DNA from 2 places in the Cupriavidus sp. UYPR2.512 genome. Region 2 is predicted to be linked to the other one. Evidence: riboswitches for the same ligand, from Rfam matches in the RefSeq annotation. Region 2 holds a riboswitch; the other holds the start of a gene.
The links. Region 2 has a riboswitch for glycine ahead of A3A5_RS0131745 (D-amino acid dehydrogenase). Riboswitches for the same ligand answer to the same signal wherever they lie in the genome.
Positions count from the first base shown of each region.

Region 1: linked by a shared signal. The riboswitch ahead of gcvT (glycine cleavage system aminomethyltransferase GcvT) and the one ahead of A3A5_RS0131745 (D-amino acid dehydrogenase) in region 2 are both predicted to bind glycine.

Region 1 is NZ_KB903142.1:3,719-18,719, reverse strand. Features, by position in the region: gene A3A5_RS0123595 (alpha/beta hydrolase) at 1-738, opposite strand, end outside; gene A3A5_RS0123590 (OsmC family protein) at 749-1,222, opposite strand; gene A3A5_RS0123585 (MBL fold metallo-hydrolase) at 1,250-1,987, opposite strand; gene A3A5_RS0123580 (L-serine ammonia-lyase) at 2,060-3,436, opposite strand; gene A3A5_RS0123575 (DUF421 domain-containing protein) at 3,500-4,036, opposite strand; gene gcvP (aminomethyl-transferring glycine dehydrogenase) at 4,127-7,039, opposite strand; gene gcvH (glycine cleavage system protein GcvH) at 7,167-7,547, opposite strand; gene gcvT (glycine cleavage system aminomethyltransferase GcvT) at 7,648-8,775, opposite strand; glycine riboswitch at 8,873-8,999, opposite strand; glycine riboswitch at 9,021-9,108, opposite strand; gene A3A5_RS0123555 (glycine zipper 2TM domain-containing protein) at 9,181-9,408, opposite strand; gene A3A5_RS0123550 (UvrD-helicase domain-containing protein) at 9,689-11,785, shown strand; gene A3A5_RS0123545 (hypothetical protein) at 12,010-12,195, opposite strand; partial or broken gene A3A5_RS42135 (ATP-binding protein) at 12,258-12,501, shown strand; gene A3A5_RS0123540 (ABC transporter substrate-binding protein) at 12,504-13,649, opposite strand; gene hemN (oxygen-independent coproporphyrinogen III oxidase) at 13,845-15,001, shown strand, end outside.
Region 2 is NZ_KB903175.1:4,355-19,355, reverse strand. Features, by position in the region: gene A3A5_RS0131765 (cytosine permease) at 1-1,281, opposite strand, end outside; gene speB (agmatinase) at 1,373-2,347, opposite strand; gene A3A5_RS0131755 (LysR family transcriptional regulator) at 2,618-3,529, shown strand; gene A3A5_RS0131750 (DUF1484 family protein) at 4,311-4,496, opposite strand; gene A3A5_RS0131745 (D-amino acid dehydrogenase) at 4,891-6,204, opposite strand; glycine riboswitch at 6,216-6,334, opposite strand; glycine riboswitch at 6,335-6,434, opposite strand; gene A3A5_RS0131740 (TonB-dependent receptor) at 6,652-8,928, shown strand; gene A3A5_RS0131735 (sialidase family protein) at 8,933-10,174, shown strand; gene A3A5_RS0131730 (hypothetical protein) at 10,171-10,674, shown strand; gene A3A5_RS0131725 (tripartite tricarboxylate transporter substrate binding protein) at 10,700-11,689, opposite strand; gene A3A5_RS0131720 (tripartite tricarboxylate transporter substrate binding protein) at 11,741-12,721, opposite strand; gene A3A5_RS0131715 (GntR family transcriptional regulator) at 12,748-13,497, opposite strand; gene A3A5_RS0131710 (amidohydrolase) at 13,624-14,478, shown strand; gene A3A5_RS0131705 (LysR family transcriptional regulator) at 14,501-15,001, opposite strand, start outside.

The sequences.
Region 1 (15,001 bases), on a different contig from region 2:
GCCCAGCGACGCATAGAGCGCCTGGCCGAAGCGTGCCGGTACGATGGTGTCGCGTTCGGCGACCGCGACCATCACCGGGCGGCCGAAGCCTTCCAGGTTGGCCGCGCTGTCGTAGCGGTCGCGCAGCACCCAGCCGGCCGGCAGCCAGGGATAGTGATGCGAGGCAAGATGCGCAAGCTTGTCCCACGGCGTGATCAGCAGCACGCCGGCGACGCGCTCTCGCTGGCGCGCCGCGGCCGCTGCGGCCACGCCCGCGCCCAGCGACTCGCCGATCAGCAGCAGCGGGCCGCCGAACTGGCGCCGGGCCAGCGCAATGGATTGTTCTGCGTCTGCCACGAAGCTGCGCTCACCCAGCGCGCCGGTGCGCGGGCCGTAGGCGGGGTACTCGGCCAGGATCACGCGAATGCCCAGCTTCGTCAGCGCGCTGGCGTAGTAGTCGCGATGCCCGGCGTGCCCCGCGTTGCCGTGAAAGACCATGGCGGTGGCGCGCGCCGGCCCGGCCGGCTCGGCGACCAGTCCGCGAAAGTCCTGCGGCCCCGGCCAGGCGCGCAGCCCGGGCGAGACCATGTCATCGACCGACGCCTTATCCGGGAAGTAGAGGAAGTGATCCTGCAGCATGCTGATTCCGCCAAGCAGGACTAGTCCCGCACCGAGCCAGCGCAGCACCCTGCGGCGAACCGATTGAGTTCGCGGCGACACCAGATGCGCTGGCGCCGGTGCCGGGACGATGGCAGGCATGGCAACGCGCTCAGGCGCCGGCGAACACCGGTTCGCAGCGCACCTCGGTCCTGACCGAGTTGGCGATAAAGCAGGCGTCATGCGCGGCGTGGTGCAGGGCATCGAGCGCTTCGCGCGAGGGCTCCCGCTCGCCGCCAAACGTCACCTGCGGCCGCAGCGTCACCAAGGTCATCGCCATCTGCCCGTCCGCGTTTCTTGCCATCACACCCGTGGCCGCATCGAGGTAGCGGTCGACAACGAAGCGTTGCTTCGCCGCCAGCGACAGGAACCACAGCATGTGGCAGCTGGACAGCGAGGCGATGAACATCTCCTCGGGATCGACCGCGCTCGCATCCGACATCGGCAATGGCACCACTTGGGGCGACGACGATCCCGGTACTTCCGCGCCGCCGTCAAAGCGCAGCACATGCCTGCGGCTGTAGCGGTTGCCGGCGAAATCCTGCCCGTCGCGTTGCCACAGGACCTCTGCGGTGTATGTGGACATGCAAGAACTCCTAACGTTGGGAAAACCTCAGGCGCCGTGCGGCACGCTTTCGCCGTCGCGCAGGCCCAGGCGCTGGTTGGCCGGCACGGCGACATCGATCAGCTTCGGGCGCGGCAGGTTCAGGTTGCGCATCATCTCGATGAACTCTTCGCGCGTGCGGCCGGCGACGCGGCTGTTGTGGGCGCGCTCCTGGCCGATGGTGGACGAGGTACGGCCCTTGTAGTCGTGGGCCGGGTAGACCTGCGTGTCATCGGGCAGCGCAAAGAGCTTTCTGGTCAGGCTGTCGTAGAGCGTGCCGGCGTCGCCCGACTGGAAGTCGGTGCGGCCGCAGCCGTCGATCAGCAAGGCATCACCGGTGAAGATGCGGCGCACGACGCCGTCGGGCGTGGGCTCTTCCCACAGGTAGCTCATGCTGCCGGCGGTGTGCCCCGGCGTATGGATGGCGCGCAGCACCTGCTTGCCGAAGGCGACAGTATCGCCGTCGATCAGCTGCTTCTGGGCGGGCTTGATATCGCAGCCGGACGGGGCTGCCGTGTGCGCGCCGGTCTGCAGCGCGAGGTGGCCGGCCGAGGTGATGTGGTCGGCGTGGGCGTGGGTCTCGATGACCCACGCGAGGTGCGCGCCGGTGTCTTGCAGCAGCGCCATGTCGCGTTCGAGTTGGTGGTCGACCGGGTCGATCAGCAGCGCGTCCCCCGTGGCGGCGTCGATCAGCAGGTAGGTGAAGGTGGACGAGGTTTCGTCGAACAACTGGTGGAAGGTCTGCATCGCTGTCCTCTTCTTTTGCGATCGGGGAACGCCGCCATGATACGCCGCGCCATGCCGCCGGGCAGCAGGTTGTCAGCACTCCACGATATTCACCGCCAACCCACCCCGCGCTGTCTCCTTGTATTTCGTCTTCATGTCGGCCCCGGTCTCGCGCATGGTCTTGATTACCGAATCGAGCGAGACATAGTGGGTGCCGTCGCCACGCAGCGCCATGCGTGCCGCATTGACTGCCTTGACCGAGGCCATCGCGTTGCGCTCGATGCACGGGATCTGCACCAGCCCGCCTACGGGGTCGCAGGTAAGGCCGAGATTGTGCTCCATGCCGATCTCGGCAGCGTTCTCGACCTGCGCCGGGCTGCCGCCCTGCACCGCCGCCAGCGCGCCGGCGGCCATCGAGCAGGCTACGCCGACTTCGCCCTGGCAGCCGACCTCGGCGCCGGAGATCGACGCATTGAGCTTGTACAGCAGCCCGATCGCACCCGCGGTCAGCAGGAAGTCGACCACGCCTTGCTGGTTGGCGCCCGGCACGAAGCGGTCGTAGTAGTGCAGCACCGCGGGGATGATGCCGGCCGCGCCGTTGGTAGGCGCCGTGAGCACGCGCCCGCCGGCGGCGTTTTCCTCGTTGACTGCGATGGCATACAGGTTGACCCAGTCCATCACCGAGAGCGGGTCCGACAGCGTGCGCTCGGCGCGCTCGGTCAGGCTGCGGAACAGTTCCGGCGCGCGCCGCCTGACCCTGAACGGGCCCGGCAGCTCGCCATCGGTGCGGCAGCCGCGCGCCACGCACGCCTGCATCACATCCCAGATATGCAGCAGGCCGCTGGTGACGTCTTCCTCGCTGCGCCAGGTCAGTTCGTTTTCCATCATCAGCCGCGCGATGCTCTTGCCGCTGGCGCTGGCCATCTCGAGCATGTCCTTGCCGCTGCGGAACGGGTGCGGCAATTGTTGCGCGGCGTTGAGCACCTGCCTATTGGGTGCCCCCGCAGTGACCACGAAGCCGCCGCCGACCGACAGGTAGCGTGCCTCGCGCAGCGAGGCGCCGCCGGCATCGAAGGCATGGAACTTCATGCCGTTGGGGTGCTCGGCCATGGCCTCGCGGCGGTAGAAGGCGATGTGTTCCTTCTCGACGAAGCGCACGATGTGCTTGCCCAGCAGCGACAGCTCGCGGCTGGCGCGCAGCGTGGCCAGTTGCTTGTCGATGGAATCGGGATCGATGGTGTCGGGGGCCTCGCCCATCAGGCCGAGGATCACGCCCTTGTCGGTGCCGTGGCCCTTGCCGGTCGCGCCGAGCGAGCCGTACAGCTCGACCCGCACGCTTGCCACCTGCGGCAGCAGGCCGTCGCGCTCAAGCCCCTGCGCAAACATCAGGGCCGCGCGCATCGGGCCCACGGTATGCGAGCTCGACGGGCCGATGCCCACCTTGAACAGATCGAAGACGCTGACTGCCACGGAAAGTCTCCAGAATATCGATGGCCCGCGCAGGGCTCTGGCCGTCTTATGGGGGATGAAGAATCAGACCGGCTCGTCCATGCCGGGATGGCTCCAGATCGTGGGCGCAGCGGGGGCGGGGGCTTCACCCTGCGGGTGCTCGCGCCGCTTGACCGAGACCGTGCCGTCCGTCTCCAGGATGGCGAAATGGACCTGCCGGACGCTGTCGCAGCCGGCGTGGCGCAAGGCCTTGTTCAGGTCCTCAAAGCTGATGTGCTGTTGCTGCATCACGTCCCGGTAGACCTTGCCGTCGTGGATCAGCACCTGAGGGCGTCCTTCGACCAGCAGCTCCAGCTTGCGGAAGCGCCAGGTCAGGATGCCCATCATCGCGTTGGCGCCGACCAGCGTCACCGCCAGGATCAGCCCGGCGCCGACGGAGTTGTCGCCGCCATTCATGGCGTTCTGCACTGCATTGGAAATCACCAGCAGCAGCACCAGGTCAAACGGCGTCAACTGCCCGATCTGGCGCTTGCCCGACAACCGCAACAGGATCAGCACCGCGCCATAGACGATCAGCGCGCGCAGCACGAATTCCCACCAGGGGGCGCTCAGGTTCCACATGCAGCCTCCGCTCAGAAGCGGCCCCGCATCATGCGGCGCCGTCTGGTTTGAGCATAGTGCAGCGCCCGGCTGCCCGCCCGGGCCGCTGCCTCAGTCGACCACGTAATCGCTGACCGGCACGCAGGCGCAGAACAGGTTGCGGTCGCCGTACACGTTGTCGGCACGGCCCACCGGCGGCCAGTACTTCTGCATGCGCAGCGATGCCACCGGATACGCAGCTTCCTCGCGCGTGTACTGGTGGGTCCACTCGTTGGCGGTCACCACCGCTGCCGTGTGCGGCGCGTGCTTGAGCGGGTTGTCGTCGCGGTCGAAGGTGCCGTCGGCGACGCGGCCGATCTCCTGGCGGATCGCGATCATCGCGTCGATAAAGCGGTCCAGCTCGTGCAGGGCCTCGCTCTCGGTCGGCTCGATCATCAGCGTGCCCGGCACCGGGAAGCTCATGGTCGGGGCATGGAAGCCGTAGTCCATCAGGCGCTTGGCCACGTCTTCATTGCTGATGCCGGTGTCCTTCTGCAGCGGGCGCAGGTCCAGGATGCACTCGTGCGCGACCAGGTCGTGCTGGCCCGTGTACAGCACCGGGTAGTACGGCGCCAGGCGCTTGGCCACGTAGTTGGCCGCCAGGATCGCGTTCTCGGTGGCGGCGGTCAGGCCCGCCGAGCCCATCATCGCGATATACATCCACGAGATCGGCAGGATGCTGGCCGAGCCGAACGGCGCCGCCGACACACCGCCGATGCCGCGGTCGTCGCGGCGGTAGCCGACGCTGTCCTGGTTGGGCAGGAAGTCCGCCAGGTGCGCGCCGACCGCGACCGGGCCCACGCCCGGGCCGCCGCCGCCGTGCGGGATGCAGAAAGTCTTGTGCAGGTTCAGGTGCGACACGTCGCCGCCGAACTGGCCCGGCGCGGCGGTGCCGACCATCGCGTTCATGTTGGCGCCGTCGACATACACCTGGCCGCCGTGCTGGTGCACGATCTCGCAGATCTGCTGCACGCCCTGCTCGAACACGCCGTGCGTGGACGGGTAGGTGATCATGATCGCCGCCAGGTTCTGGCTGTGCTGCCCGGCCTTCTTCGCCAGATCATGCAGGTCGACGTTGCCGTTCTCGTCGCAGGCCACCACCACCACCTTCATGCCGGCCATCTGCGCCGACGCCGGGTTGGTGCCGTGCGCCGACGACGGGATCAGGCAGATGTCGCGATGGCTCTCGCCGCGGCTGGCGTGGTAGGCGTGGATGATCAGCAGGCCCGCGTACTCGCCCTGCGAGCCGGCGTTGGGCTGCAGGCTGACCGCGGCGTAGCCGGTGGCGGCGCACAGCATGGCCTCGAGCTGATCGATCATCTCGCGGTAGCCCACGGTCTGGTCCAGCGGCGCGAACGGGTGGATCTGGCTGAACTCGGGCCAGGTCACCGGGATCATCTCGCTGGTGGCGTTCAGCTTCATCGTGCACGAGCCCAGCGGGATCATGGTGCGGTCCAGCGCCAGGTCCTTGTCGGCCAGCATGCGCAGGTAGCGCAGCATTTCGTGCTCGGCGTGGTGCGTGTTGAAGACCGGGTGGGTCAGGTATTCGCTGGCGCGTGCCAGCGCCGCCGGGAAGGCGTCCTGCGCGGCGGCCTCGAGCTTGTCGAAGTCCAGTTCGGCGGGCAGCGGCTTGCCTTGCGTGAAGACTTCCCACAGCGCGACCACGTCGGCGCGGCTGGCGGTCTCGTCCAGCGAGATGCCGACGCGCGTGGCGCTGATATGGCGCAGGTTGATGCCGCGCGCGGTGGCGGCAGCGTGGATGGCATCGGTGTTGAAGCCGGTCTCCAGCGTCAGCGTGTCGAAGAAGCTGGCGTTGGTGCGCGCGAAGCCCAGCGCCTGCAGGCCGGCGGCCAGCGTCGCGGTCAGGCGGTGCACGCGCTGCGCGATGCGCTTCAGGCCCTGAGGGCCGTGGTAGACGGCATACATCGACGCCATCACCGCCAGCAGCACCTGCGCGGTACAGATGTTCGAGGTGGCCTTCTCGCGGCGGATATGCTGCTCGCGCGTCTGCAGGGCCAGGCGATAGGCCTTGTTGCCCTGCGCATCGATGGTCACGCCCACCAGGCGGCCCGGCATCGAGCGCTTGAATGCGTCCTTCACCGCCATATAGCCGGCGTGCGGGCCGCCGAAGCCCAGCGGCACGCCGAAGCGCTGCGAATTGCCCACGGCCACGTCGGCACCCCATTCGCCGGGTGCGGCAATCAGGGTCAGCGCCAGCAGGTCGGCGGCAGCCACCACCAGGCCGCCGGCGGCGTGCACGGCGGCGGCGATGGCGCGGTAGTCGTTGACGTCGCCGTTCACGCCCGGGTACTGCAGCAGCACGCCGAAGGCGTTGGCCGCGGCGGCATCGGCGGCGGGGCCGACCTTGACCTCGATGCCCATCGGCAGCGCGCGCGTGCGTACCACTTCCAGCGTCTGCGGCAGCACGTCGTCGGCCACATAGAAGGTGTTCGAGTCGTGCTTGTTCACGCGCTGCAGCAGCGTCATGGCTTCGGCCGCGGCAGTGCCTTCATCCAGCATCGACGCATTGGCGATATCCAGCCCGGTCAGGTCGGTGACCATCTGCTGGAAGTTCAGCATCGCTTCCAGGCGGCCCTGCGAGATTTCCGGCTGGTAAGGCGTGTAGGCGGTGTACCAGGCCGGGTTCTCGAAGATATTGCGCAGGATGACGCCGGGCGTGACGGTGTTGTAGTAGCCCTGGCCGATAAAGCTCTTCAGCACGCGGTTCTTGCCTGCCAGGCCGCGCAGCTTTGCCAGCGCGGCTTCCTCGCTCAGCGGCTCGGTGAACTCGCCCATCGGCATGCCGTCACGGCGGCGGATGGCGGCGGGGATGACGGCGTCGATCAGCGCGGCGCGGCTGTCATAGCCCAGCACCTTCAGCATGTGCTGCTGTTCGGGGGTATCGGGGCCGATATGGCGGGCGGCGAAGGCGTCGCGCGCCTCCAGTTCGGCCAGCGTGGGCCGGTTCACTTGGGCGGCGTTCATGGGAAGCGGGGCGTTCCTTGGCAAGAACCTCGTGGGGTGCGCGCCGGCCGGTGGTCAGCCGGGACGGCGCGCGTCTGTCTGCAGTGGCCGGTCCGCCGCCAAGCGGCAGGGACCGGCGCCGCCGGCGTCAGGCGCCGACGCTGGCCTTGTAGGCGTCGGCCGACATCAGGCCGTTGACGTCGTCGCCGTTGGCCGGCTTGAGCTTGAACAGCCACGCGTCGAAGGCGTCGGCGTTGACGCTCTCCGGGGCGGCCGTGGCGGCCTCGTTGACCGCGATCACTTCGCCGGCCACCGGGGCGTAGATGTCGGAAGCGGCCTTCACCGATTCCACTACCGCCAGCGCGTCGCCGGCACCGACCGACTTGCCCACTTCGGGCAGTTCCAGGAAGACGATGTCGCCCAGCGCATCCTGCGCGTGGTCGGTGATGCCGATGGTGAGCGTGCCGTCGGCTTCGACGCGTACCCACTCATGCGACTCGGTGTATTTGAGGTCAGCGGGGAAATTCATGAAGGTTCTCCGGATACAGATCTGTTTCTTGTTGGGTGATGCCTGCCCGGCGCAAGTAGCGAAAAGCGCCGGCAGGCGAGGGCGACCGTTGGTATGAGCCTCAGCTCACGAGTGCCTTGCCATTACGCACAAACGGCAGTTTAACCACAGTCGCGTTGAGTTTGCGGTCGCGGATCTCCACCTGCACGGTATCGCCCACGGCGACACCCTTCGGCAGGCGGGCAAAGGCGATGGACTGGGACAGCGACGGGCTGAAGGTGCCGCTGGTGATTTCACCGTCACCGGCCGCGGTGATCACCTTCTGGTGGGCGCGCAGGACGCCGCCCTTGTCGCGCAGGATCAGGCCGAGGAATTGCTGGCGCGAACCGGCCGCGGCCAGCGCCGCCTTGCCGGTGAAGTCGCGCTCGCTTTGCAGGTCCACCGTCCAGGCCAGGCCCGCATCCAGCGGCGAGGTGTTGATATCCATGTCCTGGCCGTACAGGTTCATGCCGGCTTCCAGGCGCAGGGTGTCGCGCGCGCCCAGGCCCGCCGGGCGCACGCCGGCGGCATGCAGCTTTTCCCAGACAGCGGCAACGTTCTCGGCCGGCACCACCAGTTCGAAGCCGTCTTCGCCGGTGTAGCCGGTGCGGGCCACCATGATCTCGCCGATGGCCGGGTCCTGGACCACGGCGGCGTTGAAGGGCTTGAGCGTGTCCGAAGGCTGGGTCGAGGGGAAGGTACTCCACACCCTGGCGCGGGCGTTGGGCCCCTGCACGGCGACGATGGCCAGAGGCTGCACGCCAGCAGGCGCAACATCTTCACGGCGCGGCGTGATGGTCACATCACTGCCGGTGGCGGCATTGCGCGCGCGGATCCATTCGATGTCGCCCAGCGCGGTGCTGGCATTGACCACCAGGCGGAAGCGGTCCTCGGCAAAAAAGTAGACGATCAGGTCGTCGATCACGCCGCCTTTCTCATCGAGCATGCAGGCGTAGAGCGCCTTGCCCGGGGTCTGCAGCTTGTCGACATTGTTGGCCAGCAGGCCGCGCAGGAAGCTGCGGGTATTGGCGCCGGTGAGGTCGACCACGCACATGTGCGACACGTCGAACATGCCGGCGTCGGTGCGCACAGCATTGTGTTCTTCGATCTGGGAGCCGTAATTGACCGGCATGTCCCAGCCGCCGAAATCAACCATGCGGGCGCCGAGGGCGCGGTGGATGGCGTTGAGGGGCGTGGCCTGGAGCGTCATGGAATCCTCGGGGCAGTCTCGGTTGGCGAAAACAAAAAAGGGCCATCCGCCGCAACGCTCGCCGCGCCTGAATGTGGCGTAGCAATCCGCTGCGGCGGATGACCCCTCTGTCCTCGATACCTGAGAGATTACAAGGCGGATCCTGATCGGACCCCGTCCTCGTGCGCCCCTTCGGTGGGCACGCTCGCCACGAATGGCGGGTGCCGCTCTCCAGAGTGCGGCATGCATCGTGTGCATATTGCATGCCGATCCGATCGGTCCGTGGTGCCTGAGAGTTTTCGGGTGATACCCCTTCGGCGGCGCAGGCGATGCGCGCTCTCCCGGTCGGATGCGCGCAATGTACGGGAGGCCCCGGCCTTTGTCAAACCAGCCAGGAGGAGCCTGCCGTACCTGCGGCGGCCTGGCTTACTTCTTCTTGTCGTCAGTGACAACGTTACCGATCACGCCGCCCACGGCCGCGCCACCCAGCGTACCCAGCGCACTGCCTTCGGTGAGGATGGCGCCGCCCACGGCACCCGCGCCTGCGCCAATGGCGGTGTTACGTTGCTTCGGGGTCATGTCCGAGCAACCGGCAAAGGCCGCGACGGTCACACCGATCAGGGTCACCTTGGTCAAAGTCTGCAGGGTTTTCATTATTGGCTCCGATGTGATGATTTAAGCATGTCAAGCCCGCCGCGCAGGCCGGGGACATATCAGTTAGAGCGTTGGCTTGCGCGATTGGCTCCGGCCTTTACGAAGTGTTACGCCGGTGACACAACCGGCCCCGTCAACGCGGTTTGCGCTGACTGACCTGCCGCGGCCAGCGTGTTAACATCGCCAGCTTTGCCGCCGCGCCCGTTTTGGGGTGCTGGCGTGTCCCGCCTGGCCTTCCGCTGTTCCTGCTGATTTCGCTGCCTCCAACCGCATCCCTCGCATGACCCATGGCCTGAACCCCGCCCAATCCGAAGCCGTCCGCTACCTGGACGGCCCTTGCCTGGTGCTGGCCGGGGCGGGCTCCGGCAAGACCCGGGTGATCACGCAGAAGATTGCGCATCTGATCGAGGACAAGGGTTTCGAGCCGCGCCATATCGCCGCCGTCACCTTTACCAACAAGGCCGCCAAGGAGATGCAGGAGCGCATCGGCAAGCTGATGGAGGGCAAGACAACGCGCGAGGGCAAGCGCATCCCGCTCAAGCAGCTGACGGTCTGTACCTTCCACTCGCTCGGGGTGCAGATCCTGCGCATGGAGGCCGAACACGTCGGCCTGAAGCCGCAGTTTTCGATCATGGATTCGGACGACTGCTTCGGCCTGATCCAGGAGCAGCTGGGCACCACCGACAAGAAGCTGATCCGCGGCGTGCAGGGCACGATCTCGCTGTGGAAGAACGGCATGGTCGATCCGGAGGCAGCGATCGCGCAGGCCGCCAATGCCGACGAGCACCAGGCCGCGCTGGTCTACCGCAACTACGTGGCCACGCTGCACGCCTACCAGGCGGTGGATTTCGACGACCTGATCCGCCTGCCCGCCGAGCTGTTCGCGCGCAATGAAACCGTGCAACTCAAGTGGCAGAACCGCCTGCGCTACTTCCTGGTCGACGAATACCAGGACACCAACGCCTGCCAGTACCAGTTGCTCAAGCTGCTGGCGGGCGGCTCGCACCTGCGCGCGCCGGCCTTTACCGCGGTCGGCGACGACGACCAGGCCATCTATGGCTGGCGCGGCGCCACGCTGGACAACCTGCGCGGGCTGCAGACCGATTTCCCGGACCTGAAGGTGATCAAGCTGGAGCAGAACTACCGCTCCACGGTGCGCATCCTGGAAGCGGCCAACGCGGTCATCGCCAACAACCCCAAGCTGTTCGACAAGAAACTGTGGAGCGAGCACGGCATGGGCGACCCCATCGCCATCCACCCGATGAACGACGAGGAGCACGAGGCCGAGTCGGTGGTGTTCCGCCTGTCCGCGCACAAGTTCGAGCGCCGCGCGCAGTTCCGCGACTACGCCATCCTGTATCGCGGCAACCACCAGGCGCGGCTGTTTGAGCAGATCCTGCGGCGCGAACGGATTCCCTATGTGCTGTCGGGCGGCCAGAGCTTCTTTGACAAGGCCGAGATCAAGGACATCTGCGCCTACCTGCGCCTGATTGCCAACCCCGACGACGATCCCGCCTTTATCCGCGCCATCACCACGCCGCGCCGCGGCGTGGGCAACACCACGCTGGAAGCACTGGGCACCTTTGCTGGCCAGGCCAAGGTGTCGCTGTTCGAGGCCGCGATGATGGGCGGCATCGAAGGCAAGCTGCAGCCGCGCCAGCTGGAGCCGTTGCGCGTGTTCTGCGAATCGATGGTGCGGCTGGCCGACCGTGCGGCCAGGGATCCGGCCACCGTGGTGCTGGACGACCTGATGCAAGGCATCCACTACGAGGCCTACCTGTATGACAGCTTCGACGAACGGCAGGCGCAGTCGCGCTGGACCAATACGCTGGAATTCCTGGACTGGCTCAAGCGCAAGGGCACCAAGCCCGAAGGCGCCGAGGGCGAGGAAGCCACCGGCTTCGACAATGCCGACGGCTTCGGCAGCGAAGGCAAGAACCTGCTCGAGCTGACCCAGACCGTGGCGCTGATGAGCATGCTGGAAGGCCGCGAGGAAGATCCCGACGCGGTGCGGCTGTCCACACTGCATGCGTCCAAGGGGCTGGAGTATCCGCACGTGTTCCTGGTCGGCGTGGAAGAAGGCATCTTGCCGCACTGCCGCGAAGACGAGGACATGAGCGACGAAAAGATCGAGGAAGAGCGGCGGCTGATGTATGTCGGCATCACCCGCGCCCAGCGCAGCCTGCATGTCAGCTGGTGCAAGAAGCGCAAGCGCGCGCGCGAGACCTACTCGTGCCAGCCTTCGCGCTTTATCGGCGAGATGAAGCTGGAGGAAGCGCCTGCGCCGGTGGATGAAACCCCGGCGATGAGCCCCAAGGACCGGCTCGGCGCGCTCAAGGCGCTGCTGGGAACCGGCGCCAAGACAGCCCCGGGCTGAACCGGCGCTACAGTCCCGATACAAAGGCCTACCAGGCTGACAAGACGCCGGATGCGGACGTGCCTAGTATGGCGGCTGTGCTGCTCGCGCCGTTTGCGCGGGTGGCGCCGCGGCAGGCCCGCCCTGTCTGCCTGCTGCGCCGGACGTCTCGTTCGGAACTTCCCTGTTATTCGGCCCCCGGCGCGTGAAGCGTGCGAGGGCGTTTTTTTGCGGCGGCTGCGAACCTACCGCTGCGGTCCGCCCGGCGGCGGCATCAGCGCGCCCGCGGGCGGCAGGCCCAGCCAGCGCGCGGCTTCGGGCGAGGCGCGCAGGCGCCGCCGTTGTGCTGCGTCGAGGCTGTCGTCCAGCGCCAGCCAGCGTTCGCGCAGCGCGCGGCGGTCCTGCTCCAGTGCATCGCGCAGCCGGTCCATGGCCTGCGCGCGCGGCCGCAGCGGCGCGTCGGGGGTTTCGTCGGCAGTCTCGCGCAGCAGGCGCGCGTGCCGTGCTGACCGACTGCCCGCAGCGCGCGCTGATCGACATCTGCGACAACGGCCCCGGCATCCCGCCCGACGAGCTGCCGCGCGTACTTGAGCCGTTCTACCGCGTCGAGTCCTCGCGCAGCCGCGCCACCGGCGGGGGTCGGCATGGGGTTGTCGATCGCGGCCGACATCGCCGCGCGCCATGGCGGCGAGCTGACCCTGAGCAACCGCCCCGAAGGCGGCCTGCGCGCGCGCCTGTCCTACCGCGCGGCTGACACCGCCAGCGTGACGTATTGCGAGCCGCGCTGCCCGTGCGTGAAGTCGAGCGGAAAGTCGCCCACGTCCACGCGCCCCTGCAGCGCCCGCCGCATCTCGGCCGCGCCGCTGCCGCGCAGGCCGGCCAGCGCGCGCGCCAGCCACGCCGCGCCGATATAGCCGGCCAGCGTGGCCGGCGACGGCGGCTCATCCAGGTATTGCTTCATGCGCGCCACGTGTTCCTTTACCACCCGCAGCGTGGCCTGTTGCGGCCCGGGCGCGATCTGGGTCAGCACCATGCCCCCGTTGTAGCCAGCACCGAGGATCTCGCGCGCGGCGGTGGCGCTGACCGACGACAGCCCGACCAGGAAACCGTACCAGCCCTGCACCGCCAGCGCGCGGCCCAGGCCGGCGTAGGCAAGGGTATCGCCCGCCACGATCACCGCGCCCGGGCGGGTGGCGGCGATGCGCCGGGCAGCGGCATCGGGGTTGGCATCGAGCGGCACCGCGCGCGTCCCGGTCTGCGCCTCCAGCCGGGCCAGCGACGGGGCCGCGAAGTCCGGCGCCAGGGCCAGCGCGATGCTGGTCAGGCCATAGCTGCGCAGCTGGCGTACCGCCGCGTCCAGTTCGGCCTGGTAGTCGGCGCGGGTGAACCAGACGTTGTCGGCTGCCAGCCCAAGACCCGACAGCGGCGCCACGATCTGCACGCCGCGCCGGCTCAGCTCGGCCGATGCGGCCAGCGCCGGCAACAGCCGGTCGCCCGGGCCGAACAGCAGCTCGGCGCGGTCGGTATCGGCCAGCGACACCGCCTGCGCCAGCGCGCGGCGCGGGTCGGGATCGGCGTCGCGGACGACGTGCGCGATGCGCACCGGGCCGCTGCCGGCGTTGACGGCGTCGAACATGACCTTGGCCCCGGCCAGGTAGTCGCGCGCAAGGTCGGCTTGCGCGCCGCCGCGGTCGAGCAGGTGGCCGACCACGACCGTGCGGCGCGCCGCTGCCTGCGTCGTCTGCGGCAGCGCTGGCCAGGCGGGCAGGGCCAGCGCCGCGCCGGCGGCGGCAAGCAGGCGGCGCCGTTGCCGGGCTGGTGCTGCCAGGTGGCTGCGCAGCGGTGGGTACGGCGGGTACGTCGGAGTCTGGTCGGGAGTTGGCATTGCAGGGGCAGGTGAGGCGCGGGCCGGCGGTGGCGCGCAGCGTATCCGCCACACATGACACCAATGTGACGCCCGCCGCCCCTCGGCGCCGCGCGTCGCCGGCAGGTCCAATGCCCGCGCTTGACGGTGGTCAACGCGCCAGCGGCGGGGCAGTCCTACGATGGGCCGTCGCCCACCCATACCCCCGCGCCCCCAATGAACCCGTCCGCCATGACTTCCCCTGCGCCCGACCGCCGCGCGCTGTCCGACTTCCGCGCGCTGGCCGGCCGCATCGACGGCAACGGCCCGCGCTATACCTCGTACCCGACGGCCGACCGCTTCCGCAACGGCCCCGACCTGTCGCTGTACCACGACGCACTGGCCGCCTGCCGGGCCGACGCGCCGGCACCGCTGTCGCTGTACCTGCATATCCCGTTCTGCGAGAACATCTGCTACTACTGCGGCTGCAACAAGATCATCACGCGCGACCATGGCCGCAGCGCCCGCTACGTCAGCTACCTGGGCCGCGAGATGGCGCTGGTGGCAGGCCGGCTCGGGCCGCGCCGCCAGGTGCTGCAGTCGCACTGGGGCGGGGGCACGCCGACCTTCCTCGACCCCGGCGAGATGCGCCGCGTGATGGCGCTGCTGCATGAGCATTTCGAGCTCGCGGCCGAGGGCGAGCATTCGATCGAGATCGATCCGCGCCGCGTCGACCACGCCCGCATGGCGCTGCTGGCCGAACTGGGCTTCAACCGCGTCAGCCTGGGCGTGCAGGATTTCGATCCCGAGGTCCAGCAGGCCATCCATCGCATCCAGCCCTTCGAAGAGACCCGCGCCGTGGTGGATGCCGCGCGCGCGCTGGGTTTCCGCTCGGTCAGCCTGGACCTGATCTACGGCCTGCCGCACCAGACCGCGGCACGCTTTGGCCGCACCATCGAGCAGGTGCTGGCGCTGCGTCCCGACCGGGTCTCGGTCTATAGCTACGCGCACCTGCCGCACGTGTTCAAGCCGCAACGCCGCATCGACGAAAACGCCCTGCCGCCCGCCGGCGAGAAGCTCGACATCCTGGTTTCCACCATCGAGCGGCTGACCGCCGAGGGCTATGTCTATATCGGCATGGACCATTTCGCGCTGCCCGACGATGACCTCGCCGTGGCCCAGCGCGAAGGGCGGCTGCAGCGCAACTTCCAGGGCTACTCCACGCATGCCGGCTACGACCAGGTCGGGCTCGGCATTTCCGCGATTGGCGCGATCGCGGGGCGCTATGTGCAGAATGCGCGCACGCTGGACGAGTACTACGGCGCGCTCGACCACGGCCGCCTGCCGCTGGCGCGCGGCGTGGCGATGAACGCCGACGACCATCTGCGGCGCGA
Region 2 (15,001 bases):
CACATAGACCGTCATGCCCCTGGCATTCCAGCGACCATAGCGGCCGTCCGGGTTGAAGAGCGCTGGCACGTCGTAGCGCTCCTTGGTGACAAAGTAGTAGTCGACCAGGTTGATGGCGCTCCAAGGAGTCAGGAACGCAAGTAGGAACAAAAGGAAGGCGGAGAACTTCTTGAGAAAGTCATGCTCCCCGGCCGCCAAAGCGAGCCCGGTCGAAAACCCAACCATGACCACGACGAAGAAGAATTTCGTACGGCCGGAGATGGTCCGTTGCCCACCAAGTCCGGTCAGGATGGCGGCGACCGACATGACGCTCCCATACGCATTCAACGTGGTGATCGTGAGTTTGCCCAAGACGATCGTCAGGTAGAGCAAAATGGCGGCTACCCCAGTTGCGCCCAGGTCGACGATGAAGCTCACCTCATGTCCGGCGAACTGGTTGCCCGCCAACGCCGCGGCAAAGACACCGAAGACCATGGAGATCTGCGAACCCAGCACCGAACCAATGCCAACTGCGAGGAATGTCTTGAAAGCCGAGGTCGAGCGAGGCAGATAGCGCGAGTAGTCGGCGACATATGGCCCGTAGGCAATCTGCCATGAGGCGGAAAGGGAAACGGCCAGCAGGAAGTGCCCCACATCGAAGCTGCGATTCTGTAGCAACGCGCCAACGTCCTGCCCTTTGAGTAGGCTGGCGAACAAGTACAGGAACGCCACAACGCCAATCACGCTGGAGACTCGCCCCATGAAATGAATGGTGCGATAGCCGAATGTCGCGAGCATGATCACCAGGCCCGAGAACAGCAGAATCGAGCTGGCGTTGCTTATACCCATCAGATGGCTGAGCGCTTGGCCGGACAGAACCATGCCCCCCGCTGAGAAGCCCACGTACATGATGCAGACAAGCACCAGGGGCACAATCGCACCGTAGACGCCGAACTGGACTCGACTGGAGATCATCTGCGGGAGCCCGAGCTGAGGTCCTTGCGCGCCATGGAGCGCCATGACCGCGCCGCCCAGGATCTGTCCAATTAAGAGGCCAATTAGCGACCAGAACACATCGCCACCAAGCACCACTGCCAGTGCACCCGTTACCACAGCGGTGATCTGAAGATTGGCGCCAAGCCACAAGGTAAACTGACTGGCCAGACTGCCATGCCTTTCCGATTCCGGGATGAAGTCAATCGAGCGCCGTTCAATGAGCCGGGAGGAAGTCGGGCCTGAGGTTAGATCCGGACCTGAGGGTGAGATTGCGGAGGATTCCGCGCCGAATTTCGAAGTGTCCATCTTTGTCTCCTGCGTAGAGGCTTACCTAGCTGTCGATCTCAGTCGACGGCTGGCAGTCTATTTCTTTCGGTGCTGATCAGATGTTCGGAGGTTAGCGCTGCTTTTGCTTGCTGATGTTGGCAGCTAGGACACATAGGATCTCGAACATCAACGTGGCAGCGACCAATGCCGTATTGCCAGTTGGGTCAAACGGCGGCGACACTTCAACCACATCACCTCCGATGAGATTCAGGCCCCGTAGTCCACGAATCATGTACTGGGCCTCGATCGTTGTCAGCCCACCGATTTCCGGCGTGCCAGTGCCGGGCGCGTATACGGGATCCAGTGCATCGACATCGAAGGTCACATACGTGCGGCTGTTTCCAACTACGCGCCCGGCTTCCTGGATCACGGCATCAACACCCATCGACCGAAATTCATCCATGTCGATGACTCGAATGCCCTGGCGTTCCCCCCAATCATTCTCACTGTCGTTGTATAACGCCCCACGAATACCGATTTGTATGGTCCGCTTCGGATCCAGCAATCCCTCCTCGATCGCCCGCCGAAAGGGGGTGCCATGTGTGTAAAGGTTATGGCCAAAATAACGATTCCACGTATCTGTATGCGCGTCAAAGTGAACCATACCTACGGGCCCATCCTTTGCAAGCGCCCGCAGGATCGGCAACGTCACCAGGTGATCTCCGCCCACCGATAGCGGCGCAATATTAGCCTTGCATACTGCGTCATAGAAGGCGGTGATGCAATTCATCGAATCGATCAAATCCACCGGATTGACAGGCGTATCCCCTAGGTCCGCGCAATTGCAGATCTCGAATGGTTTGATGCCGCTGCTTCGATTTACATTGCGCACCATCGTCGAGATATCACGCACCTGACGAGGGCCATGTCGCGCGCCCGGACGATTGGTGGTGCCACCATCCCACGGCACCCCGATTAACCCGATATCCACGTCTGGAATGTTCTCATCCATCAGCCCGATGTGTGGCAGCCGCATCAATGTGGCCAAACCTGCATAACGTGGCGTCACCGTGCCGGTGACCGGCGCAAACATATTTTCTTCCATGAGTAAGGTCCTCGCAGTTAGTACGACTGGAACCAGCGCTCCGATGCTGTGGTCCGGCCCTCAGCCAGAGGCGTCCATTTAGTCTTGCACGCGAGTGCCACATGTTGAATCAGAACTTCTCGAACTTTAGTTTTGGATTCCTCGAACCTTCCCAATCTGCCATTCATGGTCGGTGGCCATGCTAGGCTGTCCGTGGGATACGACGTAAGCTGTAGGAGCCACTAGTGCAAGCCCACGGACAGCGGATGGAGGGGTATTAGTATGATCAGAATGACCGACGTCGATCTACGGTTGTTGCGCATATTCAAAACGGTTGCTGACTTGAAAGGTCTCTCAGCAGCGGAATCTGCACTCAATATGAATTTGTCCACGATAAGCTCCCACATGACGGATCTCGAAAAGCGACTGGGCCTAAGGCTATGCGAGCGCGGTCGGCGGGGCTTCCATCTGACCGAAGAGGGCCATTCTGTTTATCAGGCGGCCGAGAGCTTGCTGAACTCGGTGGAAGAATTCCGGGCGGAAATCGGCGCCATACGTCATGAGATCAGCGGCGAGTTGGCAATCGGCGTTGTAGATAACACCATCACCGACGTGCAGGCTCAAATTACGGATGCGATCCGCGCCGTCAAGCAAAAAGGCGGTGATCTCTTTTTGAAAATGGAGATCAAATCCCCAGACGAGATCGAGGCCGCGGTGCTTGAGCGGAAAATACATGTTGGCATCGGACCCTTCCGTATTATGAATCCCGGTTTGACGTACCTGCCACTCTACACAGAGAATCTACGTCTTTACTGCAGCCATCGTCACCCTCTTTTCAAATCGGCTCCGAGTGACATCAACACAGAGGATTTGCAGAAGCTGGATTACGTTGCGCGGGGTTATATGCGCGAATCCAGGGAGCTGAGCGACGCTAGCAACTTTAAAGTAGCGGCCACCGTCTATCACATGGAAGCCGTCGCGACACTCGTTTTGTCAGGCAACTTTATCGGCTTCCTTCCGGAGCATTATGCCTTGCAGTGGGTCAAGCAAGACCTGATGCGAGCGATAAATCCCGCGTTTCTAAGCCACAGCGCCGAATTCTCTCTTGCGTTGCTAAAAGGTCGTGAACAGACGATGGCTGTGCGAGTATTTGTAGATGCGTTGCAATCTTCTTTACAGCTCAATCGACGTATGTCAACGTAGCTCCTGCATTTGTGACCCCGAGTTCGACGGTTTCGCGCGCAAACTGTTGATGCCGAAAGCAGCGATTTTTCTCATGGCGACGTTTGGGAGGGGAGACCATTGTGCATCGGGGCATTTCCGAATGCGGCTGCTAGCCGAAGTCCGGCGGTCGCGAGAGGCGACATCTTACGCACAGTTTCAACGGCGGATGCCGTGACGCGACGCCGCTTTTCGGCGAACGAACGACTCCTGGCTGAGTGAAGTTGCCATTTGAATGTCTCGCAGACGTATGGGCCGAAAGTCGCTTCATGGCCGACAGCGGCCCTACCCGCCGCATGACCCCTGCCTGCGCCTGCACGCCAGTCCACTCAGTTCCGGTTTTCCAGTCAGCAAAAGCGCGCCTGCTCCGGTTAACTCCGGTTTCCTACAGCTGGTCAGCTTCGACCGCTCATGGCCAACAGTGGCCCTACCCGGCGTGGGAATCCCCGCGCAGAACACCAGTCCGGATGATTCCGGATTTCCAGTCCAGCAAACTGGTCTGTAGTCCGGCTATTGATTGCGGAAGGGTCTTCGGTCCGATTACCACACGCTGGCCGGCACTCAACTGGCCGGGGCGGTGATTGGACTGCGCGGAGGACTGGGCTCTCGGCTGGGCTCAGTCTGGTATGACGTGTTTTGTCGGTATGCCGCCCGCGGCGTTCCATACGGCCGCGTTGGCGGCTGGGTTGCAGGTGGTGTATCAGTTCTGATTCCCGCAGGACGAGGTGTGACAGTGCAGAGTCACCGTCACACCCGCGAGCTGCTATTGCAGCCGCTGTCGTTCAGTCATCAGCCCATCAAGCTGCGTCTTCACCATGCCAAGCAGGCAAAGCGCGCTGAAGCAGCCCTCCGAGCGTTCGCTTTCGTGATCCAGGAGTACGAGAACACCGTCAATTCCTGCGCGAACCTGCTGCAGACATTCGTTGGTCATTTCATCGATCGTTGTCATTGATTCCCCACTAGTGAATGCGCGCCACTCATTTCCACATGAGGGCGGCGGGCCAGACAGCGAGGGTGGAAAGACCGGTCTAAGGTGGGGAACCGGCCAGCCTTGCGGCTGCCTCGCCCGGCCCGCCAGGGAACCAGCTTGGTTCGTGCGAGCACACAGGCGTTGCACGTTACAAGCGCAACGCCTGTCCACCTTAAACATCCGGGCTTTCCACACCCGATCATCGGTGATCCGATGACGCCACCAGTATTTCCTGTCGGTACCGGGGAATCGATGAGAGACGTCGCATTTCCAGGCGCGGGCGAAGTTTGAATCCATGCAGCTGATTCAGAAATCGCTGACTCTTGAAAATGCGCGTGCGGCTTACTTACCTGAGCCCTTTACCCCCGCAACATCAGGCCTGGCCCAGTGCCAGGGCAGCGCCCGGTACCGCAGCCGGCGCGGTTCCCAGCGCCTTGTCAACGACCCCCGCCACCAAATCCGCCGTCACCGCCGACAAAGTCCACCCCAAGTGCCCATGCCCGGTGTTGTAGAAGATGCATGCCGCACGCCCGCGCCCCACGCGCGGCAGCATGTCCGGCATCATCGGCCGCAAGCCCGCCCAAGGCACCACGCTGCGCGTGCTGACGCCAGGGAAGCACTGCTGCACCCATTCCACCAGCGGGCGGATGCGGTCGGCGCGGATATCGCGGTTGTAGCCGTTGAACTCGGCGGTGCCGGCCACGCGGAAGCGGTCGTCGCCCAGGCGGCTGGTGACCAGCTTGGTTTCGTCGTCGAGCAGGCTTACCACCGGTGCCGCGGCGCGGCTGGCTTCGTCGGTCAGGTTGACCGTGATCGAATAGCCCTTGACCGGATAGATGTTGACCCGGTCGCCCAGCCCCGCGGCCAGCGCGCGGCTGGCGGTGCCGGCGCAGATCACGGCGCCGTCGAAGCTGGAGGTGGCCGTGTCGGCGCCGTCCTGCACCGTCACGGTGGCGCGCCTGCCGTCGGTCTTCACCGCCCGCACGTCCTGGCCGTACAGGCAGCGCACGCCCAGTCGATCGATGGCTGCCGCCAGGCCGTTGGTGAACTTGTGGATGTCGCCGGTGGAATCGCTCTCGGTGAAGTAGCCGCCGTAGTACGACCCGGCCAGCGTCGGCTCGATCGCGCGCATCTCCCCGGGCGTCACGGCGCGCCGCTCCAGTCCGCCCTGCGCCAGCAGCGCCGATACCCGGCCGGCATGCTCGAAGCCGGCCTTGTCGCGGTAGATATGGAGAATGCCTTCCTTCTTCAGGTCGAAATCAATGCCTTCCTGCGCCGCCCAGGCGAACAGGTGCTCACGCGCCGCGATGGCCAGGCGCGCGGTCTCGATGGTGTTGCGGCGGTAGTGGGGGATCGCTGCGATGAACTCGGCGAACCAGGACAGCTTGTGCCAGTTCGGCCGGGGATTGACCAGCAGCGGGGCGTCGTTGCGCAGCATCCACTTCATGCCCTTGACGATGGTCGACCAATGCGTCCAGACCTCGGCGTTGGAGGCCGACAACTGGCCGCCGTTGGCGAACGAGGTCTCCATGGCGGCATAGCGGTGCCGTTCGAACAGCGTGACGGAGAATCCGCGCCGGGCCAGCGCGTAGGCAGTGGTGACACCCGTGATGCCACCGCCGATGACAGCGATTGATTTCATGATCTGCAGGTTCCAGGAACGTCGATGGTGGGAGCCCGGACGCAATATGCGTGGCGGACGCCCCCTCTGTTCTGGACCTGAGAGATTCACGACACCCGGCCGCGAGGGCGGGGCGCGCTTGCTCCTTCGGTATGCCGGCGGACGATAGTGTCCGGCATTCTTCAGAGTGCACTGACTGGTGATGCCGGTCCTTTTGCCTGAGAGTTTCCGGGGCGGTTGCTCCTTCGGCGCTGTCCGCGGCGGGCGCCGCGCGCAGTCTCTCCCTGCATCACGCTGGCTTGAGGCCAGTCGTGGCAATTTAGAGACTAGGCCCTGTATTGGATATACGGGTTAACGCGGATATGGGCGAATATGGCCCGGCAGCCCGCGTCGCTATGTCGCATCGGCCTGCATCCCCATGCCCCATAAAATGTCAGCGCTCGCTCTCGGGGAGAGGCGCCGTATGCTGCGCTCAGGTGGGGCGAGCCAAAAAGACGACAAGAAGGTTTCCCGGTGAAGAAAAATCGCATTGCGCTGGCCGTTTCGGCGGTGCTGATGGGCCCCGCTGTTGCCGCCGCGCAGGCGGTGGACGCGCCCGCGCCGCTGCGGGAGGTGGTGGTCTCGGCCAAGTCAGAGCGCGGCGAGACGCCGGCCATACCGCCCAACGCGCCCTCGCCAGCCTACGGCATCAGCAGCCGCCGCATGGCCGACTTCAATGTGGTGAACACGGAAGACGCCCTCAAATACGCGCCCAACCTCGCCGTACGCAAGCGCTTCATCGGCGATATGAACTCGATCATCTCGGTGCGCAGCACCAGTTCGCGCCAGTCGGCGCGGGGGCTGGTCTATGCCGACGGCCTGCTGCTGTCCAACCTGCTGGGTTCGGACTTCAGCTTCCCGCCGCGCTGGTCGCTGGTCAACAGCGCCGAGATCGAGCGCATGGATGTGCTGTACGGCCCGTATTCGGCGCTGTATCCCGGCAACTCGCTGGGCGCGACGGTGCTGATCACCACGCGCACGCCGCAGAAGTTCGAGGGCGATGCCAGTGTGCAGCTGTTCACGCAGCGCTTCGGGCTGTACGGCACGCACGACAACTTCAACGGGGTCCACGCCAACGCCTATGTGGGCGACCGCGTCGGGCCGTTCTCGTGGCTGGTCAGCGTGGACCGGCAGGACAGCAAGAGCCAGCCGCTGAGCTTCTATACCGCGGCGCGCTCCACCCGGCCCGCGGGCGCGGCGGACACGCCGGTCTCCGGCGCCTACTTCGACCAGGACCAGACCGGCCGCGACCGCGTGGTGATGGGCGTGAACAGCGAGGGCGTCACGCACACGGTGCAGGACCAGCTCAAGCTCAAGCTTGGCTACGACATCACCAATACGCTGCAGGCCCAGTTCACCGCCGCCTACTGGCAGCAGGACCGCTCCAGCGCCACCGGCAGTTACCTGCGCGATGCCGGCGGCAATGTGGTGTCGGGCGGTCCGGTCAATATCGGCGGCTACCAGTATGTGATTCCCGCCAACGCCTTTGCGCCCGGCAATGGCGAGGACGCGCGCTGGCTCTACGGGCTGTCGCTGCGCACGCGCAACGAGACCGGCTGGAATTTCTCGGGCGTGGCGTCGCTGTTCGATGTCAGCAAGGACATCAGCCGCAGCGCCAACACCGTCGGCAGCGGGCCGGGCACGGTGACCTATGGCGACGGCACCGGTTGGCGCACGCTCGACCTGAAGGCCGACTACCGCCCGCAGCAGCTGCAGGGCGGGCACTGGGTCACGTTCGGCTACCACTATGACAACTATCGGCTGAGCAACACTTCCTACAACACCTCGGACTGGCAGGCGGCCACCATCACCGCCTTCAACAACGCCTTTGCCGGCAAGACCGAGACCCAGGCGCTCTATGCGCAGGACGCCTGGTACTTCGCCGAGGACTGGAAGCTGATCCCCGGCGTGCGCTACGAACACTGGCGCGCCTATGACGGCAGCCGCAGCCAGCCCGGCGTGGATATCGGCTACCCGGTGCGCAGCGAATCCAACTGGTCGCCCAAACTGGCGCTGGAGAAGGCATTCGGGCAGGACTGGCTGGGCCGCTTGTCGCTGGGCCAGGCCTATCGCTACCCCACTGTCAGCGAGCTGTTCCAGGGCCGCATCACCGGGACCGCGCTGACTAACAACGATCCCAACCTGCGGCCCGAGCGATCGTTCTCGAAGGACCTGACCTTCGAGCGCACGGTGGATTCTTCGTACTTCCGGGTCTCGGTGTATGAGGATGATATCCGTGATGCACTGGTCAGCCAGACCAACACCACGGTATTCCCGACCGTCACCAGTTTTCAGAACGTCGATCGCGTGCGCACCCGCGGCATCGAGCTGGCCTATGACGCGCGCGATGTGTTCGTCAGCGGCTTCGACCTGTCGGCCAGCGGCGCCTACAACCATTCGAAGACACTGGAGAACGCCAACAACCCGGCCTCGGCGGGCAAGTATTTCTACCGCATCCCCAAGTGGCGCGCCAACCTGGCCGGCACCTATCGCATCACGCCGGCCTGGGCCGGCACGCTGGCCATGACCTATTCGGGGCGGCAGTACAATACGCTCGACAATTCCGACATCCATCCCGACACCTTCGGCGGCACCAGCAGCTTCCTGACCTTTGACGTCAAGGTGACGTACAGGCCCGCGAAGAACGTGCGCCTCGGGCTTGGCATCGACAACCTCACCGACCAGCGCTACTACGTCTACCACCCGTATCCGGGCCGGACGTTCTACGCCGAGGCGAAACTCTCCTTCTGAGCACGTGAACCTGACCACAACCATGCAAGGCGTTCGCCCCGGTTTGCGCTTGATCGTTGCCGGGCTGATGATGGCCTGTGCCGCGCTGGGCGCGAGCGCGCAAACGCACGGCGATCACAGCGGCCACGGCGGGCAGGCCAAGGCCGCGAAGATGAGCGAGCTGGGCACCGGCGCCGCTTTCGATCGAGACGGCAAGCTGTGGATCGCCTACAAGGACGGCCCCTATGTCGCCGTGCGGGCGTCGAGCGATGACGGCCGCAGCTTCGGGCCGGCGCGGCATGTCAACAGCACGCCGGAAGCCGTCGCCGCCGATCATGAAAGCCGGCCCAAGGTCGCCACCGGGCGCGACGGCGAGATCTTCGTCACCTGGACCCAGCCGCTGCCCAAGCCGTGGACCGGCTTTATCCGCTTTGCGCGCTCCACCGATGGCGGCAAGTCCTTTGACGAACCGCTGACGGTGCATGCCAACCGCGACCAGATCGCACACCGCTTTGACGCCATCGCGGTGGACCACGCCGGGCGCGTCTTCGTCAGCTGGATCGACAAGCGCGACGTGGTTGCCGCCGAGGCGCGCAAGCAGCCGTATGCCGGTGCCGCGGTCTACTACGCGGTCTCGGCCGACCAGGGCAAGACCTTCCAGGGCGACTACAAGATCGCCGACCAGTCGTGCGAATGCTGCCGCATCGCCCTGTCGCCCACGCCCGACGGCAAGATGCTGGCGCTGTGGCGCCATGTATTCCCGCCGAACGCGCGCGACCACGCGCTGGCGCTGCTGGGCACCGACGGCAAGGCCACGCCGATGCAGCGCGCCACCTTCGACGACTGGCGCATCGACGCCTGTCCGCACCACGGCCCCGGTGCTTCGGTTGCGCCCGATGGCACGATGCACATGGTCTGGTTCAACGTGCGCGAAGGCAAGCCCACGGTCTCGGTGGGGCGCTGGAAGGACGGCAAGCTGCTGGCACAGCGCCCGCTGGAAGACCCGCGGGCGCAGCATGCCGACATCGTCGCGCTGAACGACAACGAGATCGCGGTGACCTGGAAATCGTTCTACGGCCAGCAGACACGCCTGTCGGCGATGTTATCGCATGACGGCGGCAAGACCTGGCAGACCCGCAAGCTGGCCGGCACGGAGCGCGACTCGGACCAGCCGCACCTGCTGCAGCACGCCGGCCGCGCATATGTGCTGTGGCGTACCGAGGCCGAGGGCTTCCAGGTGTTCCCGCTGGGCAAGGAGGGCGCATGATGCCATCCCGCCGCAAGCTGCTCGCCGCTGCCGTCCTGGCCCTGGCGATGACTGCCGCCAATGCCGGCAGTGCGCCGGCCGACCGCGTCGCCGTGTTCGCATCGGCCAGCGCCGCCCAGCTGGCAGCCAGCCAGAAGGGCAAGCCCTTTGTGCTGGCGGTGTGGTCGCTCGACTGCATCTATTGCAAGCGCAACTTCGACGCCATCGGCAAGCTGCGCGCGCAGCATCCGGACCTGCGCGTCGTCACGCTGGCGACGGACAATGCCGATGCGCTGCCACAGGTGCAGCAACTGCTCCGGCGCGTCAGGCTGACGCGCAACGCGTGGGTATTCGGGCACGAGCCGCAGGAGCGGCTGCGCTATGCGGTCGATCCGGACTGGATGGGCGAGATGCCGCGCACCTACTTCTATCGCGCCGATGGCCAGCGGCAGGGCGTGTCCGGCGTGATCAGCGACGCCGACTGGGGCAAGCACCTGCGCTGGGCTGGCATCGCCGGCTGAGGCTGCGCCGGGAGCGGCTGTCGGTTCAATCCGGCTTGATCCCCGCGCGCGCAATGATGGGCTTCCAGCGCTGCTGTTCCTGCGCGATAAAGCGCGAGAACTCCGCCGGCGTGTCGCCCACCACAATCGCCGCATCCGCGCTCAGGCGCTCGACCGACGACTTGCTCTTTACTGCTTTCACGGTGGCGTCCGCCAGCTTGTCGGCGGCCGCCTGGGGCAGAGATGCCGGTGCCAGCAGGCCATACCACTGCGTCATCTCGAAGCCGGGATAGCCTTGTTCGGCAACCGTTGGCACGTCAGGCAACTGGGGAATGCGCTGGGCCGTGCCGGTGGCGATGCAGCGCAATTTGCCGGCCTTGATGAACTGGATGATCGCCGGCGCGCCGACGGCGGCCGCGTCCAGCCGTCCGGACAACAGGTCCGTGATCTGCGGGCCGCTGCCGCGATACGGCACATGGGTGATGAAGGTGCCGGTCGCGGCCTTCAGGTATTCAAAGGCCAGGTGGCCGGCGCTGCCGTTGCCGGCCGAACCGTAGTTCAGCTTGCCAGGCTTGCTCTTGGCCAGCGCCACGAACTCCTTCAGGTTCTTCGCGGGCACGTCGGGGTGGACCACATACAGGCTTGGCACCTTCGACAGCAGCGAGATGGCGCGGAAGTCCTTGACGGGGTCGTAGGGCAGCTTAGGGAAGATAAAGGGATTGACCGCCAGCGTGCCGATATGGCCGAGGATCAGCGTGTGGTTGTCATCGGCGCGCGCGACTTCGCCCATCGCGATATTGCCGGCCGCGCCGGGCTTGTTCTCGACAAAGACTGACACGCCGAGCAGCTTGGTCAGCTCCGCCGCGGTGGAGCGCGCCACGATCTCCGAGCTGCCGCCCGGCGCGAACGGCACCACCAGCCGGATCGGCTTGGCCGGCCAGGCCTGGGCGCGGGCCAGCGTTGGCGCCAGCGCGCAGGCACCCAGCGCCGCGGTGGTCTTGAGCAGGTGGCGGCGAGTGGGATTCATTGGGGTCATCTTTATCTCCTGAAGGTTCTGTAGGCTGGGCCGCGATGGGGCAGGGCGGTGCTATTCGGGCTTGATGTTGCCGTCCCGGATGACCTTGGCCCATAACCGGGCCTGCCCGTCGATGAATTGCCGTGCCTGTGCGGGCGGCGCAGCCACGACCTCGCCGCCCAGCTCGGCCACGCGTTGCCGGATCTCGGGGCTGGTCATGACTTTCTGCAGGGCGTCAGCGAGCTTCGCTGCGATCGGGTCCGGCGTTGCAGCGGGCAGGAAGGCCGCGTTCCATTCATAGACCTCGTAGCTCGCCACGCCGGCTTCCTGCATGGTGGGCACGGACGGCAATGCCTGGGTGCGGGCATGGCTGGTCACCGCCAGCGGCTTGAGCTTGCCGGCCTTGATGTGCTGCAGGCTCGAAGCCACGTTGGCAAAGAACAGCGGCACCTGGCCGGCGATGACATCGGTCATGGCGGGGCCGCCGCCCTTGTAGGGCACATGCAGGAGATCGACCCCCGCGCGCTGCTCGAACAGCACGCCGGCCAGGTGCTGCGCCGAGCCATTGCCCGAGGACGCAAAGGCGATCGAGCCTGGCTTTTGCCTGGCCATGGCCAGGACGTCGCTGACCTTGCTGGCGGGAAAGCTCGCCGTGGCCACCAGCACATTGGGATAGCGTGCCAGCACGCCGACCGGCCGGAAGGCCTTGGCCGGATCGTAGGGCAGGCGCGGATAGAGGCTGGGATTCACCGCATAAGAAGAGGCATCGACCATCATCGTGTAGCCGTCCGGTGCCGCCTTGGCGACATAGGCGGCACCGATCTGCCCGCCGGCACCCGGGCGGTTCTCGACGACGACGGTCTGGCCCAGTTCACGCCCGAGGCCCGGGGCGATCAGCCGTGCCATCAGGTCCGCGCCGCCGCCCGGCGGATATGTCACCACGATCGTGACGGGGCGTGTCGGCCAGGCCGCGGCGGTGTCGGCAGCCTGTGCCAGGGTAGTGGTGGCGATCATGGCCGCGGCCGTGGCGGCGATCGCGTGGCGTGCGTGCATGGGTCTGTCTCCTCGGGTGCGGTCCGTCAGCGGACGTCAGCGGTATAGCGAAAGGCAAAGGCGTCACCCCGCGTCAGCCGGTATTCGATGCAGCTGCCGCCCAGATCGAATGCGAGCCGGGTCACGACCGCGCACGGATGCGCAGCCGGCAAGTCCAGCAACGCCGCCTCGTCGGCCGCCAACGTGCGGAAGGTCACTTCATCAACGGCGCGATGGACCGTAATGCCGCAGGCGCTGCCCAGCAGCGGGTAGAGCAGGTCGCCCCACTGCGCCGGCGGGAGTTGCTGCAGGGCTTCGCAGCGCGGCAGGGGCAGCCAGATCGATTCCAGCAGCCGGGGCGTGTCCTCCAGCCAGCGGCGGCGTGAGATCGCCAGCCCGCGCGCGCCCGTCGGCAGCCCGAAGCGGGTGGCCATGGCCTTGTCCAGGCGCACGGCGCGGCACGACAGGATTTCCGAGCGCGGCACCGCCGGCGCGTCATCGGCGCCGCCGAAGCGGAAAAACCGCATCAGGCTGGCCCCGCTCAGTCCCTTGCGCACGAAGGTGCCCTTGCCCTGCACTCGCTCCAGCAGGCCCTGCTGGACCAGCACGGCGATGGCCTGCCGGATGGTGCCCAGCGCAATGCCGAACTCCCTGGCCAGCGCGCCTTCGGCAGGAATGGCGCTGCCGGGCGTCCACGCGCCGGAAACGATCTTTGCCTGCAGTTCCGCCGCGATCTGGCCGTAGCGGCTCAGGCCCGCGGCCGGGGTGGTTGTCTGGAGCAGCGCGTTGTCTCGCATGCCGAACCCGTGCTAAATTGATGTCAATATCGACGTCCTCTAGAGGACTAGAATACTGACGCGGATTCGGATGCCATATCCGGATATACCCGCGCCACTGAGCCGCGCCACGGAGGGGGCTGACTGATGAGCAAGCGCGCTTTGCCGCTGGTGGATACCCACTTCCACGTCTTCGATGCCGGAGTGGCCGCGCCATCGGCCCGCTACCGGCCGCCCTATGCCGCCGACCTGAAGGACTGGCACGCCCGGCTTGCGGAGCTGGGAGACCTGTATGGGGTAGTGGTGCAGACCAGCTTTCTCGGCACCGACAATTCGGCGCTGCTGGCCGCGCTGCAGGCCATGCCCGGGCGCTTGCGCGGCGTTGCGGTGGTCGACCCGCAAGTGACGGACCAGGAACTGGCCACCTTGCACGGCGCCGGCGTGCGGGGCATCCGCCTGAACCTGTATGGCGATCCGGACTGGCAGCGCATTGCTACCGCGCCGTGGCGCGGGCTGTTCTCCCGGATCGCCGTGCTGGGCTGGCATCTCGAACTCCATACCAGCAACGGCGATGGCGCCATGGTGCTGGCGCAGCTTGACGCGGCCCTTGGCGATGCCGGCGCGCCGGTCGTGCTTGACCACTTTGGCCGGCCCGGCCCCGCAGGAACCGCGGATGCGATCTTCGACGTGGCCACTGCCGTGCGCGCGCGCCGCCAGGTCTGGGTGAAGATCAGCGCGCCGTACCGGCTTGCATCCCCTCAGGACTGGCACGGGCTTGCGCAGCGATGGCGCGAAGTCGTGGGCGATGACCGCTTGCTGTGGGGCAGCGACTGGCCATGGACCAATCACGAGGCGCCGGCTCGGGTCGACGAGTGCCGGATGCTTGCCGCATGGCCAGGACAAGGGACGTCCGGTGACAGCGAGGCGGCCGGCGCGGCCTTGTCCGCTGCGCTCCGGTGGCGGAACGCCGCAGCGTTGTACGGGTTTGCGGTGAAGGGATAGCGGGCGACTTGCGCCGCCGGCGTCAAGCCAGCGCCAGCACCCCGGGAATCGCCTCCACCAGCAAATCGATCGTCACCCTCAGCTTGTGCGGCAGGAAACGGGTGCGCGGCCACACCAGGTGCAGCGGGGTCCGGATGACTGAGGCTTGCGGCAGCACGCGCACCAGCGTGCCCCGGTCCAGCGGCTCCCGCACCAGCCACAAGGGGACATTGACCAGGCCCGCGCCACGTATGGCCGCTGCGGCGATGGTGTCGATATCGTCAAAGCCGAGGGGGTGAGACAGCTCCGGCCGCGCGATATTGCCGTCGGGACCGGCCAGTGACCAGGGCACGGACTCGCCGCCATGCATGTAGACGAGGCAGCGGTGCGAGGCCAGGTCGGCAATGCTGGCCGGCGTGCCATGCTTGCGCAGGTAACCGGGCGCGGCGCAAAGCACCATGGCCTGCATGCCCAGCGGACGTGCCACCAGCATGTCGCTGTCCGGCAGGCGCCCGCTGCGGATGGCCAGGTCGATGCCGTCGTC